Diaphorobacter ruginosibacter: one gene and its partners. The protein of the gene in region 1 binds, or shares a complex with, the protein of each later gene. Links are inferred from orthologs where the notes say so. Each region holds a gene or a part of one and is shown in the gene's direction. Other genes may lie near its edges.

What was found.
Region 2: the proteins of dnaN (region 1) and H9K76_RS12390 are in contact, whole or in part, in a cryo-EM structure (PDB 8GIZ), measured with the Escherichia coli proteins. The link is inferred for Diaphorobacter ruginosibacter from one-to-one orthologs.
Region 3: the proteins of dnaN (region 1) and dnaX are in contact, whole or in part, in a cryo-EM structure (PDB 8GIZ), measured with the Escherichia coli proteins. The link is inferred for Diaphorobacter ruginosibacter from one-to-one orthologs.
Region 4: the proteins of dnaN (region 1) and H9K76_RS17590 are in contact, whole or in part, in a solved structure (PDB 1OK7), measured with the Escherichia coli proteins. The link is inferred for Diaphorobacter ruginosibacter from one-to-one orthologs.

What each region holds. Positions count from the first base shown.
Region 1 is NZ_CP060714.1:4,612,093-4,615,762, reverse strand. What follows is about bases 1-2,990. They hold dnaN (DNA polymerase III subunit beta), read left to right. Parts: upstream 1-937; coding sequence 938-2,044; downstream 2,045-2,990. Other genes in these bases: gyrB (DNA topoisomerase (ATP-hydrolyzing) subunit B), read left to right, coding at 2,230-2,990; dnaA (chromosomal replication initiator protein DnaA), read left to right, coding at 1-783. In the rest of the region: more of gyrB, read left to right, coding at 2,991-3,670. UniProt on the Escherichia coli protein: Confers DNA tethering and processivity to DNA polymerases and other proteins. Acts as a clamp, forming a ring around DNA (a reaction catalyzed by the clamp-loading complex) which diffuses in an ATP-independent manner freely and bidirectionally along dsDNA.
Region 2 is NZ_CP060714.1:2,750,493-2,754,166, reverse strand. The notes cover bases 510-3,503. They hold H9K76_RS12390 (DNA polymerase III subunit delta'), read left to right. Parts: upstream 510-1,483; coding sequence 1,484-2,524; downstream 2,525-3,503. Other genes in these bases: H9K76_RS12380 (TatD family hydrolase), read left to right, coding at 3,009-3,503; H9K76_RS12385 (PilZ domain-containing protein), read left to right, coding at 2,540-2,899; tmk (dTMP kinase), read left to right, coding at 817-1,491; mltG (endolytic transglycosylase MltG), read left to right, coding at 510-769. In the rest of the region: more of mltG, read left to right, coding at 1-509; more of H9K76_RS12380, read left to right, coding at 3,504-3,674. UniProt on the Escherichia coli protein: Part of the beta sliding clamp loading complex, which hydrolyzes ATP to load the beta clamp onto primed DNA to form the DNA replication pre-initiation complex.
Region 3 is NZ_CP060714.1:1,934,975-1,938,583, forward strand. Bases 134-3,062 are described here. They hold dnaX (DNA polymerase III subunit gamma/tau), read left to right. Parts: upstream 134-560; coding sequence 561-2,564; downstream 2,565-3,062. Other genes in these bases: H9K76_RS08830 (YbaB/EbfC family nucleoid-associated protein), read left to right, coding at 2,776-3,062. Also shown: more of H9K76_RS08830, read left to right, coding at 3,063-3,108; recombination mediator RecR, read left to right, coding at 3,213-3,609. UniProt on the Escherichia coli protein: Part of the beta sliding clamp loading complex, which hydrolyzes ATP to load the beta clamp onto primed DNA to form the DNA replication pre-initiation complex.
Region 4 is NZ_CP060714.1:3,860,061-3,863,608, reverse strand. What follows is about bases 1-2,868. They hold H9K76_RS17590 (Y-family DNA polymerase), read left to right. Parts: upstream 1-786; coding sequence 787-1,950; downstream 1,951-2,868. Other genes in these bases: queF (NADPH-dependent 7-cyano-7-deazaguanine reductase QueF), read right to left, coding at 2,329-2,868; H9K76_RS17585 (hypothetical protein), read right to left, coding at 2,009-2,257; H9K76_RS17595 (DMT family transporter), read left to right, coding at 1-684. Also shown: more of queF, read right to left, coding at 2,869-3,174; H9K76_RS17575 (2OG-Fe(II) oxygenase), read right to left, coding at 3,209-3,548. UniProt on the Escherichia coli protein: Poorly processive, error-prone DNA polymerase involved in translesion repair and untargeted mutagenesis. Copies undamaged DNA at stalled replication forks, which arise in vivo from mismatched or misaligned primer ends.

The sequences.
Region 1 (3,670 bases):
TCGGATGTGGTCAAGGCATACCAGCGCCGCACCTTCGACGACTTCAAGGCGCGCTACCACTCGCTGGACCTGCTGCTGATCGACGACGTGCAGTTCTTCGCGAACAAGGATCGCACGCAGGAAGAATTCTTCAACGCGTTCGAGGCGCTGCTCGCCAAGAAGAGCCATATCGTGATGACGTCGGACACCTACCCCAAGGGTCTGGCCAACATCCACGAACGCCTGGTTTCGCGCTTCGATTCGGGCCTCACCGTGGCGATCGAGCCGCCCGAGCTCGAGATGCGCGTCGCCATCCTGATCAACAAGGCGCGCGCCGAGAACGCCGACATGCCCGAGGAAGTGGCCTTCTTCGTCGCCAAGAACGTGCGCTCCAACGTGCGCGAGCTCGAAGGCGCCCTGCGCAAGATCCTCGCGTACTCGCGCTTCAACCAGAAGGAAGTCTCCATCCAGCTGGCGCGCGAGGCGCTGCGCGACCTGCTGTCGATCCAGAATCGCCAGATCTCGGTGGAAAATATCCAGAAGACGGTGGCCGACTACTACAAGATCAAGGTGGCCGACATGTACAGCAAGAAGCGCCCCGCGAGCATCGCCCGCCCGCGCCAGATTGCGATGTACCTGGCCAAGGAATTGACGCAGAAAAGCCTGCCGGAAATCGGGGAATTGTTCGGTGGCCGCGACCACACCACGGTGCTGCATGCCGTGCGCAAGATCGCGGGCGAGCGCCAGCAATTGACAGAGCTCAATCAGCAACTGCACGTGCTGGAGCAAACCCTCAAGGGGTAACCATCCCGATGTTGATCTGCCATCGAAATTGTTTCATATCACAGGCAAAATGCCATGTCGGGCGGGCCGGCCAAGCTCTTGAGAGGGAGCAAAGCCCTGCGTGCAGCCGCCCCTCACAGCTTTTACCTTTCAAAAACCAACCAAGGTTGAAGACATGATTGTCCTGAAGGCAACACAAGACAAGGTCCTCGCAGTACTGCAATCGGTGTCCGGCATCGTCGAACGCCGCCACACCCTGCCCATCCTGGCCAATGTGCTGATCCGCAAGACAGGCAATGCCCTGCAGCTCACCACCAGCGATCTGGAAATCCAGATCCGCACCACGGCGGAGCTCGGCGGCGATACCGGCGAGTTCACGACCACCGTCGGCGCGCGCAAGGTGATCGACATCCTGAAGACCATGCCTTCGGACCAGACCGTGAGCCTGGAGTCGAGCCAGAACAAGCTCATCCTCAAGGGCGGCAAGAGCCGCTTCACGCTGCAGTCGCTGCCCGCGGAAGACTTCCCGCTGGTGCAGGAAGCCGCCGGCTTCGGCCCCGCGTTCAGCGTGCCGCAGAAGGTGCTCAAGAACCTGATGGGCCAGGTGTCGTTCGCCATGGCGGTGCAGGACATCCGTTACTACCTGAACGGCATCCTGTTCGTGGCCGAAGGCAACACGCTGAGCCTGGTCGCCACCGACGGCCACCGCCTTGCGTTCTCCAGCGCCACGCTCGACGTCGAGGTGCCCAAGCAGGAAGTGATCCTGCCGCGCAAGACCGTGCTGGAACTGCAGCGCCTGCTGTCCGACGCCGATGGCGCCATCGAGATGCAGTTCGCCAACAACCAGGCAAAGTTCTCGTTCGGCGGCATGGAGTTCGTCACCAAGCTGGTCGAGGGCAAGTTCCCCGACTACAACCGCGTGATCCCCCGCAACCACAAGAACAGCATCACGCTGGGCCGCGCACCGCTGCTGGCCAGCCTGCAGCGCACGGCCATCATGACCAGCGACAAGTTCAAGGGCGTGCGCCTGAACCTCGAACCCGGCCTGCTGCGCGTGGCGTCCAACAACGCCGAGCAGGAAGAGGCGGTGGACGAGCTGGACATCGACTATGGCGGCGACACCATCGAGATCGGCTTCAACGTGAGCTATCTCATCGACGCGCTCACCAACATGAGCCAGGACATGGTCAAGGTGGAACTGTCCGACAACAACAGCTCCGCACTGCTCACCATTCCGGACAACGACAACTTCAAGTACGTCGTGATGCCCATGCGTATCTGAGGTCTGGAACCCCACTGACGCACTGATCTACACGTCAATTCATCAAGGCTGCCATTGCTTGTTTTTTGAGCAATGGCAGCCATTTGATCATTTGATTGACTGAAATATCGACAGATTGTTAATGCCGGTCTCCCTGCCCCAAGCAGGATGCTGACCGGCTGATCGAGAGAAGAAAGCATTCCTCCATGACCGCAGAGAACACGCAGCCCACACCTGAAGAGCCGACCGCAAACCAAGGCGGCCCAGCTCCCGCGCCTTCCGCCGCACCGAGCGAAGGCTACGGCGAAGGCGCGATCCAGATCCTCGAAGGCCTGGAGGCCGTGCGCAAGCGCCCCGGCATGTACATCGGCGACACCTCCGACGGCACGGGCCTGCACCACCTCGTGTTCGAAGTGGTGGACAACTCCATCGACGAGGCGCTCGCCGGGTTCTGCGACGACATCGTCGTCACCATCCACACCGACAACTCGATCAGCGTCGTCGACAACGGCCGCGGCATTCCCACGGGCGTGAAGATGGACGACAAGCACGAGCCCAAGCGCTCGGCCGCGGAAATCGCGCTGACCGAACTGCACGCGGGCGGCAAGTTCAACCAGAACAGCTACAAGGTCTCGGGCGGCCTGCACGGCGTGGGCGTGTCCTGCGTGAACGCGCTGTCGATCAAGCTCAAGCTCGTGGTGCGCCGCGACGGCCAGATCCACCAGATCGACTTCTCGCGCGGCCAGGTGCAGGACCGCATCATCGAAGTCGTGGACGGCTTCGAGATCTCGCCCATGAAGATCGTCGGCCCGACCGAAAAGCGCGGCACCGAGGTGCGCTTCCTGCCCGACACCGAGATCTTCAAGGAAAACTACGATTTCCACTATGAAATCCTCGCCAAGCGCCTGCGCGAGCTCTCCTTCCTGAACAACGGCGTGCGCATCCGCCTTGTCGACGAGCGCACCGGCAAGGAAGACGACTTCTCGGGCGCCGGCGGCGTCAAGGGCTTCGTCGAATTCATCAACGGCACCAAGAAGGTGCTGCACCCCACCGCGTTCCACGCCATCGGCTCGCGCCCCGCGGAAACCTACGGCGGCATCCCCGGCACCGAGATCGGCGTGGAAGTGGCCATGCAGTGGAACGAAAGCTACGGCGAGCAGGTGCTGTGCTTCACCAACAACATCCCGCAGCGTGACGGCGGTACCCACCTGACCGGCCTGCGCGCCGCGATGACCCGCGTGATCGGCAAGTACATCGAACAGAATGAGTTCGCCAAGAAGGCCAAGGTGGAAGTCACCGGCGACGACATGCGCGAAGGCCTGTGCGCCGTGCTGTCGGTAAAGGTGCCCGAACCCAAGTTCTCCAGCCAGACCAAGGACAAGCTGGTCAGCTCGGAAGTGCGCGCGCCCGTGGAAGACATCGTCGCCAAGGCACTCACCGACTACCTCGAGGAAAAGCCGAACGACGCCAAGATGCTGTGCGGCAAGATCGTCGAGGCCGCCCGCGCTCGTGAAGCCGCCCGCAAGGCCCGGGAAATGACCCGCCGCAAGGGCGTGCTCGACGGCATGGGCTTGCCCGGCAAGCTGGCCGACTGCCAGGAGAAGGACCCGGCGCTGTGCGAAATCTATATCGTCGAGGGTGACTCCG
Region 2 (3,674 bases), 1.9 Mb from region 1 along the record:
CTACGAGATTCCGGCCGGCACGACGCCGTATCAACTACTGCAAAAGCTGGCGCGCGGCGAATCGAGCCTGCGCGCGGTCACCGTGGTGGAGGGCTGGACCTTCAGGCAGATGCGCGCTGCACTGGCCAAGGCCGATGCGCTGAGGCCGGACACGGCGGCGATGTCGAACGAGGAGCTGATGAAGGCGCTCGGCCGCGAGGGCGTCCCGGCGGAGGGGCGCTTCTTCCCGGATACCTACACTTATGCCAAGGGCAGCAGCGACCTCGCGGTGCTGAACCGCGCATTGCACGCCATGGACCGCCGACTCGAGGCCGCCTGGTCGCAGCGCGAGTCCGATACGCCGCTCAAGTCGGCCGGCGAGGCACTGATTCTGGCGAGCATCGTCGAGAAGGAAACCGGCAGCGCGCAGGATCGCGCGGAGATCGCGGGCGTGTTCGCCAACCGCCTGCGCATCGGCATGCTGCTGCAGACGGACCCGACGGTGATCTACGGCATGGGGGAGCGGTTCGACGGCAATCTGCGCAAGCGCGACCTGCAGGCCGACACCCCCTGGAACACCTATACGCGTGCAGGGTTGCCACCGACCCCGATCTCGCTGCCGGGCAAGGCAGCGTTGCTGGCGGCCGTGCAGCCGGCGCGCACGAAGGCGCTGTACTTCGTGGCCAAGGGCGATGGCTCCAGCCACTTCAGCACATCGCTGGACGAGCACAACCGTGCCGTGAACCGCTACCAGCGCGGGCAACGCCCGGCAAAGGGCGAAGAGGAATGAGCCGCAGGGCTTGATGGAATGAATGACGAAGTGAAGAAAAGCAAGCAATGACCCAGGGCCTGTTCATCTCATTTGAGGGCATCGATGGCGCGGGGAAATCTTCCCACATCGCTGCATTGGCGCAGGCCTTCCGCGACACAGGCCGCGTGGTGACGCTCACGCGCGAGCCCGGCGGGACACCGCTTGCCGAGAAACTGCGCGAGATGCTGCTGCATGACGGCATGGATGCACTGACCGAGGCGCTGCTCGCGTTCGCCGGGCGGCGCGACCACCTGCGCTGCGTGATCGAGCCGGCGCTTGCGCGCGGCGAGGTGGTGCTGTGCGACCGTTTCACCGACGCCACCTTCGCGTACCAGGGGGCGGGCCGAGGTTTTGACCGGCAGGTGCTGTCGTACCTGGAGCAACTGGTGCAGACGGGTCTTGCCGAAGACCCGCAGCGGCTGCGCAATCCCGACGTGACGATCTGGTTCGACGTTCCGCCCCGGGTGGCCGCGCAGCGCCTTGCCGCAGCGCGCACGCCCGATCGCTTCGAGGCCCAGCCCGAGGCGTTCTTCGAGCGCGTGGCCCAGGGCTATGCGGATCGCGCGGTGGCAGATCCCGAGCGTTTTGCACGCATCGACTCGTCGCGTGACCGGGAGGCGGTGGCCGCACAGGTCATGGAGGCCATGCGCACGCGCGGCCTGCTGGGCGCTGACCTTGCGGGAGCCCATACCCATGAGTGAAGCCATGAACGAGGCCATGAGCGAAAGCGCCTCGGCGGCAAAGGCCGCCGCCCCGTGGATCGCCGCCCAGCGCGATGCCTTGCTCGCGCAGCGTGGCCATGCCTGGCTGCTGCAGGGGCCCTCGGGCATGGGGCAGTTCAGCCTGTCGATGGAACTGGTGCGCGCCTGGCTGTGCGATGCGCCCACGCCGCATGGCGCCTGCGGCCAATGCCAGAGCTGCCACGGCATCGACGTGCACGTACATGCCGATCTGTGCGTGCTGATGCCAGAGACGCAGATGATCGAACTTGGCTGGCCTCTGCCCGAGAAGGCGCAGAGCGAGATCGACGACAAGAAGCGCAAGCCGAGCCGGGAGATCCGCGTGGAGGCCATGCGCGATGCGGTGGAGTTCTCCCAGCGGACCTCTGCGCGCGGGCGGGGCAAGGCGGTGCTGGTGTATCCGGCAGAGCAGATGAACCACGTCACGGCGAACGCGCTTCTCAAGACACTGGAGGAGCCGCCGGGCGATGTGCGATTCGTTCTGGCCACCGAGGCCGCGCACGAGCTCCTGCCCACGATCCGCAGCCGCTGCATGGGCCACACCATGCAATGGCCGACGCAGGCGCAGATGCTGGAATGGTTGCGGGGGCAGGGCATTGCGGGCGACACGGCTGCGGCGCTGCTGCGCGCAAGCGGCGGACGCCCCGAGGATGCACTTGCCCTGGCGCGGTCGGGCCGCAGCCCGCAGGCGTGGGCGCTGCTTCCGAAGGCGGTGGCGCGCGGAGACGTGTCGGCGCTGTCGGATCTCTCTCCCCCGCAGGCCATCGAGGCGCTTCAGAAGCTCTGCCACGACCTGCTGTCGGTGCAGGCGGGCGCCGAGCCGCGCTATTTTTCACCCGGCGACCTGCCTCGCGCGCCTGCGATGATCCAGCTCACGCGCTGGGCCAAGGCGCTTTCGCAGCAGGCGCGCACGGCGGACCATCCGTTCAACGGCGGCCTGATGCTCGAGGCACTTGTCGCCCAGGCGAAAAACGCCCTAAACTCGAGGCATTGACCCTCCGAGCCCGACATGAGCACACCTTCCACCGTCGCCCGTCCCAGCGTGATGCAGCTGGCCATCAAGGAAAAGGCCGCGCTCTACGCTGCCTTCATCCCGTTCTTCGAGGATGGCGGGGTGTTTGTTCCCACCGCCAAGGATTACCGCTTGGGCGATGATGTCTACGTGCTGCTGACTTTGCCCGACGATACACAGCGTTATCCGGTTGCGGGTAAAGTGGCCTGGGTTACTCCCGCGCGTGCATCCGGCAACCGTACGCAGGGCATCGGCATCCAGTTCCCCAAAGACGACAAATCCCGCGCGCTGCGCGCACGGATCGAGGAGGTCCTGGGGGCCAGCCTCGGTGCCGATCGGCCTACCCAGACCATTTGATCATTGGTTTGAGCATTGTTCACACAGGGCGCCGACGGCAGCCCTCACGAGCCGGCACCGCAAGCGCCGGCTTTTTTGTCGCTGGGTCGCTTCATTGTCCAGATTCATCATGTTCACCGATTCACACTGTCATCTCAACTTTCCCGAACTTGTCGAGAAGTTGATTCCGATCCGCGAAGCCATGGCCGAGGCCAAGGTGGATCGCGCGCTATGCATCTGCACCACCATGGAGGAGTTCGAGGGCGTACACGGCCTGGCCACCAGCTATGACAATTTCTGGGCCACCGTCGGCGTGCATCCCGACACCGAGGGGCTGACCGAGCCCAGTGTCGAGGACCTGCTTGCGCGCGCCGCGCTGCCGCGGGTGATCGCGATCGGCGAGACGGGCCTGGACTACTACGGCATGGAAGACCGCAAGGGAGGACGCACGGTGGCCGACCTGGAGTGGCAGCGCGAGCGCTTTCGCACGCACATCCGCGCCGCGCGCGCCTGCACCAAGCCGCTGGTGATCCACACCCGCAGTGCTTCCGTCGATACGCTCCGCATCCTGCGCGAGGAGGGCGAGGATGGTGCGGGCAACCGGGCGGGCGGCGTCTTCCACTGTTTCACCGAGACCGCAGAAGTCGCGCGTGCAGCGCTCGACCTGGGCTACTACATTTCGTTCTCGGGCATCCTGACCTTCAAGAACGCGCAGGACCTGCGCGACGTGGCGGCCTTCGTGCCGATGGATCGCCTGCTGATCGAGACCGATAGCCCGTATCTCGCCCCCGTTCCC
Region 3 (3,609 bases), 2.7 Mb from region 1 along the record:
AGGGTTTTCAAAAAAATCGCGCTTCGAAGGCCTGAGATGCAAGGAATTCTTTTGAGAAAACGGCATTAATTTGCAGTTTCCTGTGGACGAATTACATGGGCCTTACGATCTCTTGAAAGCCAATGCATGATTGACTGTCGGATGGACAGGCATGAGATTGCCCCTCTCCAGGCATTTTGATTTTCTAATAGAAATTGACTTTTAAGAGAAAGGATCGATTGTAGGGGTGCAAAACCAGCCATGCGTATGGCCAACGGTACCCCTGAAGCAAGTCATTTGTGAGTACTTGGGCGGGACTGGCGCCAAGCATTGCGAACGTCTGAAAAGACCCTCTTTGAAGAAGCGAACCTCTTGATCTCAAGGAGATTGCTGGAAGAAGGTGACGAGCCTTACCCTCGGCACTGGTTTCACAGTTAGGGCTGCTTGGTTCCCCACCTGACCCGGTTGGCCGCTTCCCCATGCGAGGAGGCCCGTCAAGCAGCATTGTAAACCCACATGATGTGGCGCTGCAGCAAAACCACAAGATTTGTTGGCGTTGAGGGGCCGTAGAATCAGCCGATATGTCCTATCTAGTGCTTGCCCGTAAATACCGTCCCAAGACCTTCTCCGAGATGGTGGGGCAGGAGCATGTCGTCAAGGCTCTGACCAATGCGCTGACCCAGCAGCGCCTGCACCACGCCTACCTGTTCACCGGTACGCGTGGGGTGGGCAAGACCACGGTGTCGCGGATTCTCGCCAAGTCGCTGAACTGCCAGGGGCCGGACGGGCAGGGCGGCATCACCGCCACGCCCTGCGGCGTGTGCCCGGCCTGCATGGACATCGACAGCGGCCGCTTTCCAGACTACACGGAACTCGATGCCGCGTCCAACCGCGGGGTGGACGAGGTCCAGGGGCTGCTGGAGCAGGCGGTCTACAAGCCGGTGCAGGGGCGCTTCAAGGTCTTCATGATCGACGAGGTGCACATGCTCACGAACACCGCGTTCAATGCCATGCTCAAGACGCTGGAGGAGCCGCCCGAATACCTCAAGTTCGTCCTGGCGACGACCGATCCGCAGAAGGTGCCCGTCACCGTGCTGAGCCGCTGCCTGCAGTTCAACCTGCGTCCCATGGCTCCCGAGACGGTGCAGGAGCACCTGACGCGTGTCCTGGGCGAGGAGCATGTGCAGGCGGATCCCGGTGCGCTGCGCCTGCTTTCGCGGGCGGCGCGTGGCTCGATGCGCGATGCACTCAGCCTGACCGACCAGGCGATCGCCTTCGGCAGCGGTGAACTGCAGGAGGCCGGTGTGCGCCAGATGCTGGGCAGCGTGGATCGCAGCTATGTCTTCCGCATGATCGACGCGCTTGCGCGCGGCGATGGCCGCTCCGTGGTCGAGGCCGTGGACGAGTTGCGCATGAATGGCCTGTCCGCGGCATCCACGCTGGAAGAAATGAGTACGGTGCTGCAGCGCATGGCCGTGTTCCAGGCGGTGCCCAACATGGCGTCCGGCGTCGACCCGCACGATGGCGAGGCGCAGGAAATGGCGCGCCTGGCGGGTGTGATGCCTGCGGACGAGACACAGCTGCTCTACAGCATGTGCCTGCATGGCCGCGCCGAACTGGGGCTGGCGCCCGATGAGTATGCCGCCCTCACCATGGTGCTGCTGCGCTTGCTTGCGTTCAAGAAGCCGGCGGGTGAGTCAGGGGCTGCGGTGGCCGCAGCGCTCCCGCCCGGCACCGATGCGCCTGCAGGTTCTCCAGTGGCTGCGTCGGCAGCCGAGGCTGAAAAAAAAACTCTGAAGCAGGCTGACCCGCCTGCAGTCGCTCACAAGCCGCAGCCGCCGGAAGAGTTGCGCAAAGAGATGGGCGCAATGCCTGATCCGGAGCCGCGCGGCCAGGAGGGGCCTCCCGCATCCCGGGCGCCCTTGATGTCCCAGGCGCAGTACCAGCCATCTCCCGAGCCCGTCGAACCGGAATGGCAGGCGGTGCCGGCTGGTGCGCATGCCCCGGCTGTGCGCCTGCCGGTGCGCAGCCCCGAGGAGGTGGGCCGCGCCCAGGCCCCGGCTCCTGCGTACAGGGATGAGCCTGAGGCGCTCGAGGAGGCGCAGACCTACGAGATCCCTGTCCGCACGGCATCCGAACCCGGCTATCGCACGCAGCCGCAGCATGTGAATGGTCAGGGAGCTTCGCTGCGCCTTGTCCCCACGGCAGAAGGCGAGGTCTGGTTCCAGACGGTGCAGGAGCTCGTGGCTGCCGAGGCCATCACCGCGCTCGTGCGCGAGCTGGCGTTGCAGTCGCAGCTGATTGCTCGCGACCAGGACCATTGGCTGTTGCGTGTGGAGCGCGAGTCGCTCAACCAGCCGACGGCGCGCGAACGCCTGAGGGCCGCACTGGAGGCGGCGGGGCACACGCGGCAGATTTCGGTGGAGGTGGGCAAGGTGCTGGACAGCCCGGCGCGCCGCAATGCCTATGCGGCCGCGCAGCGCCAGCGACTCGCCGAGGATATCGTGCAGAGCGACCCGCGCGTACAGCAGTTGATCCGTGATTTCGGTGCGAAGATCGTGCCCGGAAGCATCCGGCCGGCATGATGGCGGCTTGTTGCGGGAATGGGCTTCGGAATTTTCGCTGCGAATCCCGTTCGATTTCTGCAGGCTACCGCTTTCATCGCACAATCAACCGTTCCCGGGGCATTCGGCAGGTTATCCATGTGTGCCGGCAATCACGGAGATTGCGCCCCTTCCATTCAAAGTACCCCATTTTTTGGGTCCATTTCATTCATAAGAAGCAAAGGAATTCACCATGTTCAACAAGGGACAGCTGGCCGGTTTGATGAAGCAGGCCCAGGCCATGCAGGACAACCTGAAGAAGGCACAGGACGAGCTGGCAAACATCGAGGTGGAAGGCGAGTCCGGTGCTGGCCTGGTCAAGGTCGTGATGACCTGCAAGCACGATGTGAAGCGCGTGACGATCGATCCCAGCCTGCTGGCGGACGACAAGGACATGCTGGAGGATCTGGTGGCTGCAGCCTTCAACGCTGCAGTGCGCAAGGCAGAAGAGACCTCCCAGGAAAAGATGGGCAAGATCACCGCAGGCATGCCGGGCCTTCCAGGTGGCATGAAGTTCCCGTTCTGATCGCCCTGGGCCGCAAGCCCTGCCATGGACTTGGGGGCTCGCGATATCGGCGCCCCCTTGGCTGGCCTTCAATGATTTGATTTTCCGCATGAATCGCACTGCCCATGTCTGACACCAGTTCCCTGGACGCCCTGATCCAGGCGCTTCGGCGGCTGCCCGGTGTGGGCGTGAAGTCCGCGCAGCGCATGGCGTTTCATCTGCTGCAGCACGATGTCGAAGGCGCGCAGCTGCTGTCGCAGGCACTGCGTCAGGCATCCGTGTCGATCCGGCATTGCGAGCGCTGCCATACGTTCACCGAGGCTGCCGTCTGCGATGTTTGCAGTGATCCCGGGCGCGACATGTCGCGCCTGTGCGTGGTCGAGACACCCGCCGATCAGTCGGCCATGGAGCGCACGGGCGCCTTCAAGGGCCTGTACTTCGTGCTGATGGGGCGGCTCTCGCCGCTCGATGGCATCGGCCCCAGGGACATTGGCGTCAAGAAGCTGATCGAGCGCGCCACCG
Region 4 (3,548 bases), 750 kb from region 1 along the record:
CTGGGCGCCTTCTTCCAGGTGGCCGCCACCGCGGCGTTGCTGCTGGCCATGAAGGAGCGAAACTTCGCGGTGGCGGTGACCCTGTCCAAGACCGAAGTGCTGCAGGTCGCGCTGTTCGGCGCGGTGTTCCTGCATGAGCTGCCGACCGCCTGGGCACTGTTCGCCATGGTGCTCGCAACGGGGGGCGTGCTGCTGCTGTCGCTGCCGCCGCGCGGGCAGATGCTGTCGGCATCCGCATGGTTCGGCAAGTCGGCGATGCACGGTTTGATCTGCGGAGCGTGCTTTGCCATCGCGACCATCGGTTACCGTGGCGCGGCCGTGGAGCTGAATGCCGAGACACCCTGGCTGTCGGGGGCGTGGGGCGTGCTGGTCGCACAGCTCATGCAGACGCTGGGCCTGGGCGCCTGGGTGCAATTCAAGACCGAACGCGGCCTGGCGCCGATCTTCCGCGCGTGGAAGATCTCCATGCTCGCAGGTTCGATGGGAGCGGCGGCTTCGCTTGCCTGGTTCACCGCGTACGCCATGCAGAGCGCCGCGTCGGTCAGGACGCTCGGCATGGTCGAGGTGGTCTTCAGCTACGTGGTCTCGCGCAAGGTGTTCAGCGAATCCTTCTCGCGTCCCGAGAAGATCGGCATCGGCCTGATGCTCGTGGGGCTGGTGCTGATCTGCTCCCTCGGCACCTGATTTCCCGGCTCGGCGCAGGCCCGCTGCGTTGCGGCAACAATAGCGGCTGTGTCCCTTCCCAGCAGCGCCTCGCCGCCCATCCGCCGCATTGCCCACCTCGACATGGATGCGTTCTACGCCTCCGTGGAATTGCTGCGCTATCCGCAATTGAAGGGCCTGCCGGTGATCATCGGCGGAGGCCGGCGCCGCGAGGATGATGCGCTGGTCGCAAAGTATGGCGGACGGCTTTCGGACATTCCCGTGGAGGCGTTTCCTCTGCTCAGGGACTATGTCGGGCGCGGCGTGATCACCACGGCCACCTATCCGGCGCGGCAGTTCGGCGTGGGATCGGCCATGGGCATGATGAAGGCGGCACGGCTGTGCCCGCAGGCCATCATGCTGCCCGTGGATTTCGCGGAATACAGGCGCTTTTCGCGGCAGTTCAAGGACATCATCCTGTCGATCGCCCCGCGCATGCAGGACCGCGGCGTGGACGAGGTCTACATCGATTTCAGCGACGTGCCCGGCGGCCAGCGAGAGGGCGGAAGGACGCTGGCGCGGCTGCTGCAGAAATCGATCTTCGAGGCGACGGGGCTGACCTGCTCGATCGGCGTGGCGCCCAACAAGCTGATTGCCAAGATGGCCAGCGAATTCAACAAGCCGAATGGTATTTCGGTGGTGCATGAAGGCGATCTGGAGAGCCTGATCTGGCCGCTTGCCTGCCGCAAGATCAACGGAGTGGGGCCCAAGGCCGACGCCAAGCTCCAGTTGCACGGCATTGAGACCATTGGCCAGTTGGCGGCCAGGCCGCGCGACTGGCTGATTGCGAACTTCGGCCGGTCGTACGGCGCGTGGCTGCATGATGCGGCATGGGGGCGCGACGACAGGCCGGTGGAAACGGAGAGCGAGCCGGTATCGATGAGCCGCGAGACAACCTTCGATCGCGACCTCCATGCAGTGCACGACCGTGCCGAGCTCGGCCGCATCTTCACCGAACTGTGCGTGCAGGTGGCGGGCGACCTGCGACGCAAGGGCTACGCGGGCCGTACCATCGGCATCAAGCTGCGCTTCGACGATTTCAAGATCGCTACCCGCGACCAGACCATCGACTTCTATACACAGGATGCAGCGGAGATCCGCCGCCATGCGGGCCTGTGCCTCAAGCGCGTACCGCTGCAGCGGCGGCTGCGGCTTCTGGGTGTGCGCGTGGGCAACCTGCTGCCAGAGGGTGAGGTGGAGCAGGCGATGGCGGAGATGCGGGGCGGGGAGAGCGCCTCGCTGTTCTAGCGGCTAATCGTTCCGGTTTGGGGACCAGTGGGGGTTCCGGTGCGTTGCGGCCGCTGCATCAGGTTGGTATCTCGCCGGGCATTGCGCCCTGCATGCGGATTTCTCCGCCCTCGTTGATGATGCGACCGGTGACGATGGCGTAGATGAACGCCTTGCCGCCCCGGCGCACGACGAGGTTGCCCGCGCAGGGGCCACGCAGATGGAGCTCGGCACCGTTGGTGACCACGATGTTGCCCAGGACCTGTCCTTCGATGGTGGACTGATCGGTGACAGCGATGTCATGAAGCAATCCTTTGAGGATGCGCATGGGGACTCCCTGTTCACGTTGTGCGATGAATGCACCGTAGCATGAATGCAGGGAGGGCGACCCCGGTGTTTTTACTGCCTCGCGTTGCGCAGGTTCCTGGGCAGCGCCTGCGGATGGCTGGTGCGCAGCGGATTGATGTCCAAGCCGCCACGCCGCGTATAGCGTGCATAGACGCTCAGCTTGATGGGTTTGCAGCGTGTCCAGATGTCCATGAAGATGCGCTCGACGCACTGCTCGTGGAATTCATTGTGGTTACGAAAACTCACAATGTATTGGAGCAGGCCCTGCTGGTCGATCTGCGGGCCGCTGTAGCTGATCTGCACGCTGCCCCAGTCGGGCTGGCCGGTGACGAGGCAGTTGCTCTTGAGCAGGTGGCTGACCAGTTCCTCGCTCACGGGCGCTTGTTCGTGGTCGGCGGTCAGCAGCAAGGGATCGGGCGTGTACCGGTCGCATTCGATGTCGAGCCGGTCGAGCAGCAGGCCGCCCAACTCGCCCATCTGCTCGCTCTCGAAGGCTTCCGCCTGCACAAGCTTCAGGCCGATGGTGCGCGGCGCATCGCTGCCGCGCCAGACGGCCTCGCTGACATCGGCGCGGATGGCATCACGCACTTCCTCGACGCTGGAAAAGCGGCTGTTGTTGAAGCTGTTGAGATAGAGCTTGAACGACTTGCTCTCGACAATGTTGGGGCTTTCGCACGGAATGGTGATGTGCGCGAGCGCCACCTGTGGCTTGCCTCTGGCATTGAGCCAGGAGACCTCGTAGGCCGTCCACAGGTCGGCACCGAAGAAGGGGGCATCTCCGGTGATGCCGATTTCCGCGCGCTTGCCGGCGCGCGGAATGGGGAAGAGCAGCGTGGCGTCGTACTGGTCCACGTAGGCGGACGCCTTGCCCAGCGGGGATTGGTCGGGAGAGGACATGAGGGGAAACGAAAAAGAGGGAGGAGGGGCGCTGTCAGTTGAACTCGCCCTGGCGCAGCCACTTGGTGGCGATCCATTTTTCACCTTCGATCACGGGCGAGCCGCCATGCAGTGTCTTGGTGTTGGGGTGCGCGCGCTCGTAGCTGAAGAATACGGCATTGCCCTGGCGCGGGCTGACTTCCAGGTGGATGTCCGGAAATACCGTGCCGCCGCCCTTGTCGGGGTTGTTCAGGTAGATCACGAGGGTGCCGACGCGCTGGCCGCCGCGCTTGAGGATGGTGGGCGTGCCGGGCTCGTTCGGGTCGAAATAGTCGTAGTGCGGCTTGTACTCGGCGCCGGGGCCGTAGTGCAGGATCTGCAGGCCTTCGCCGTTC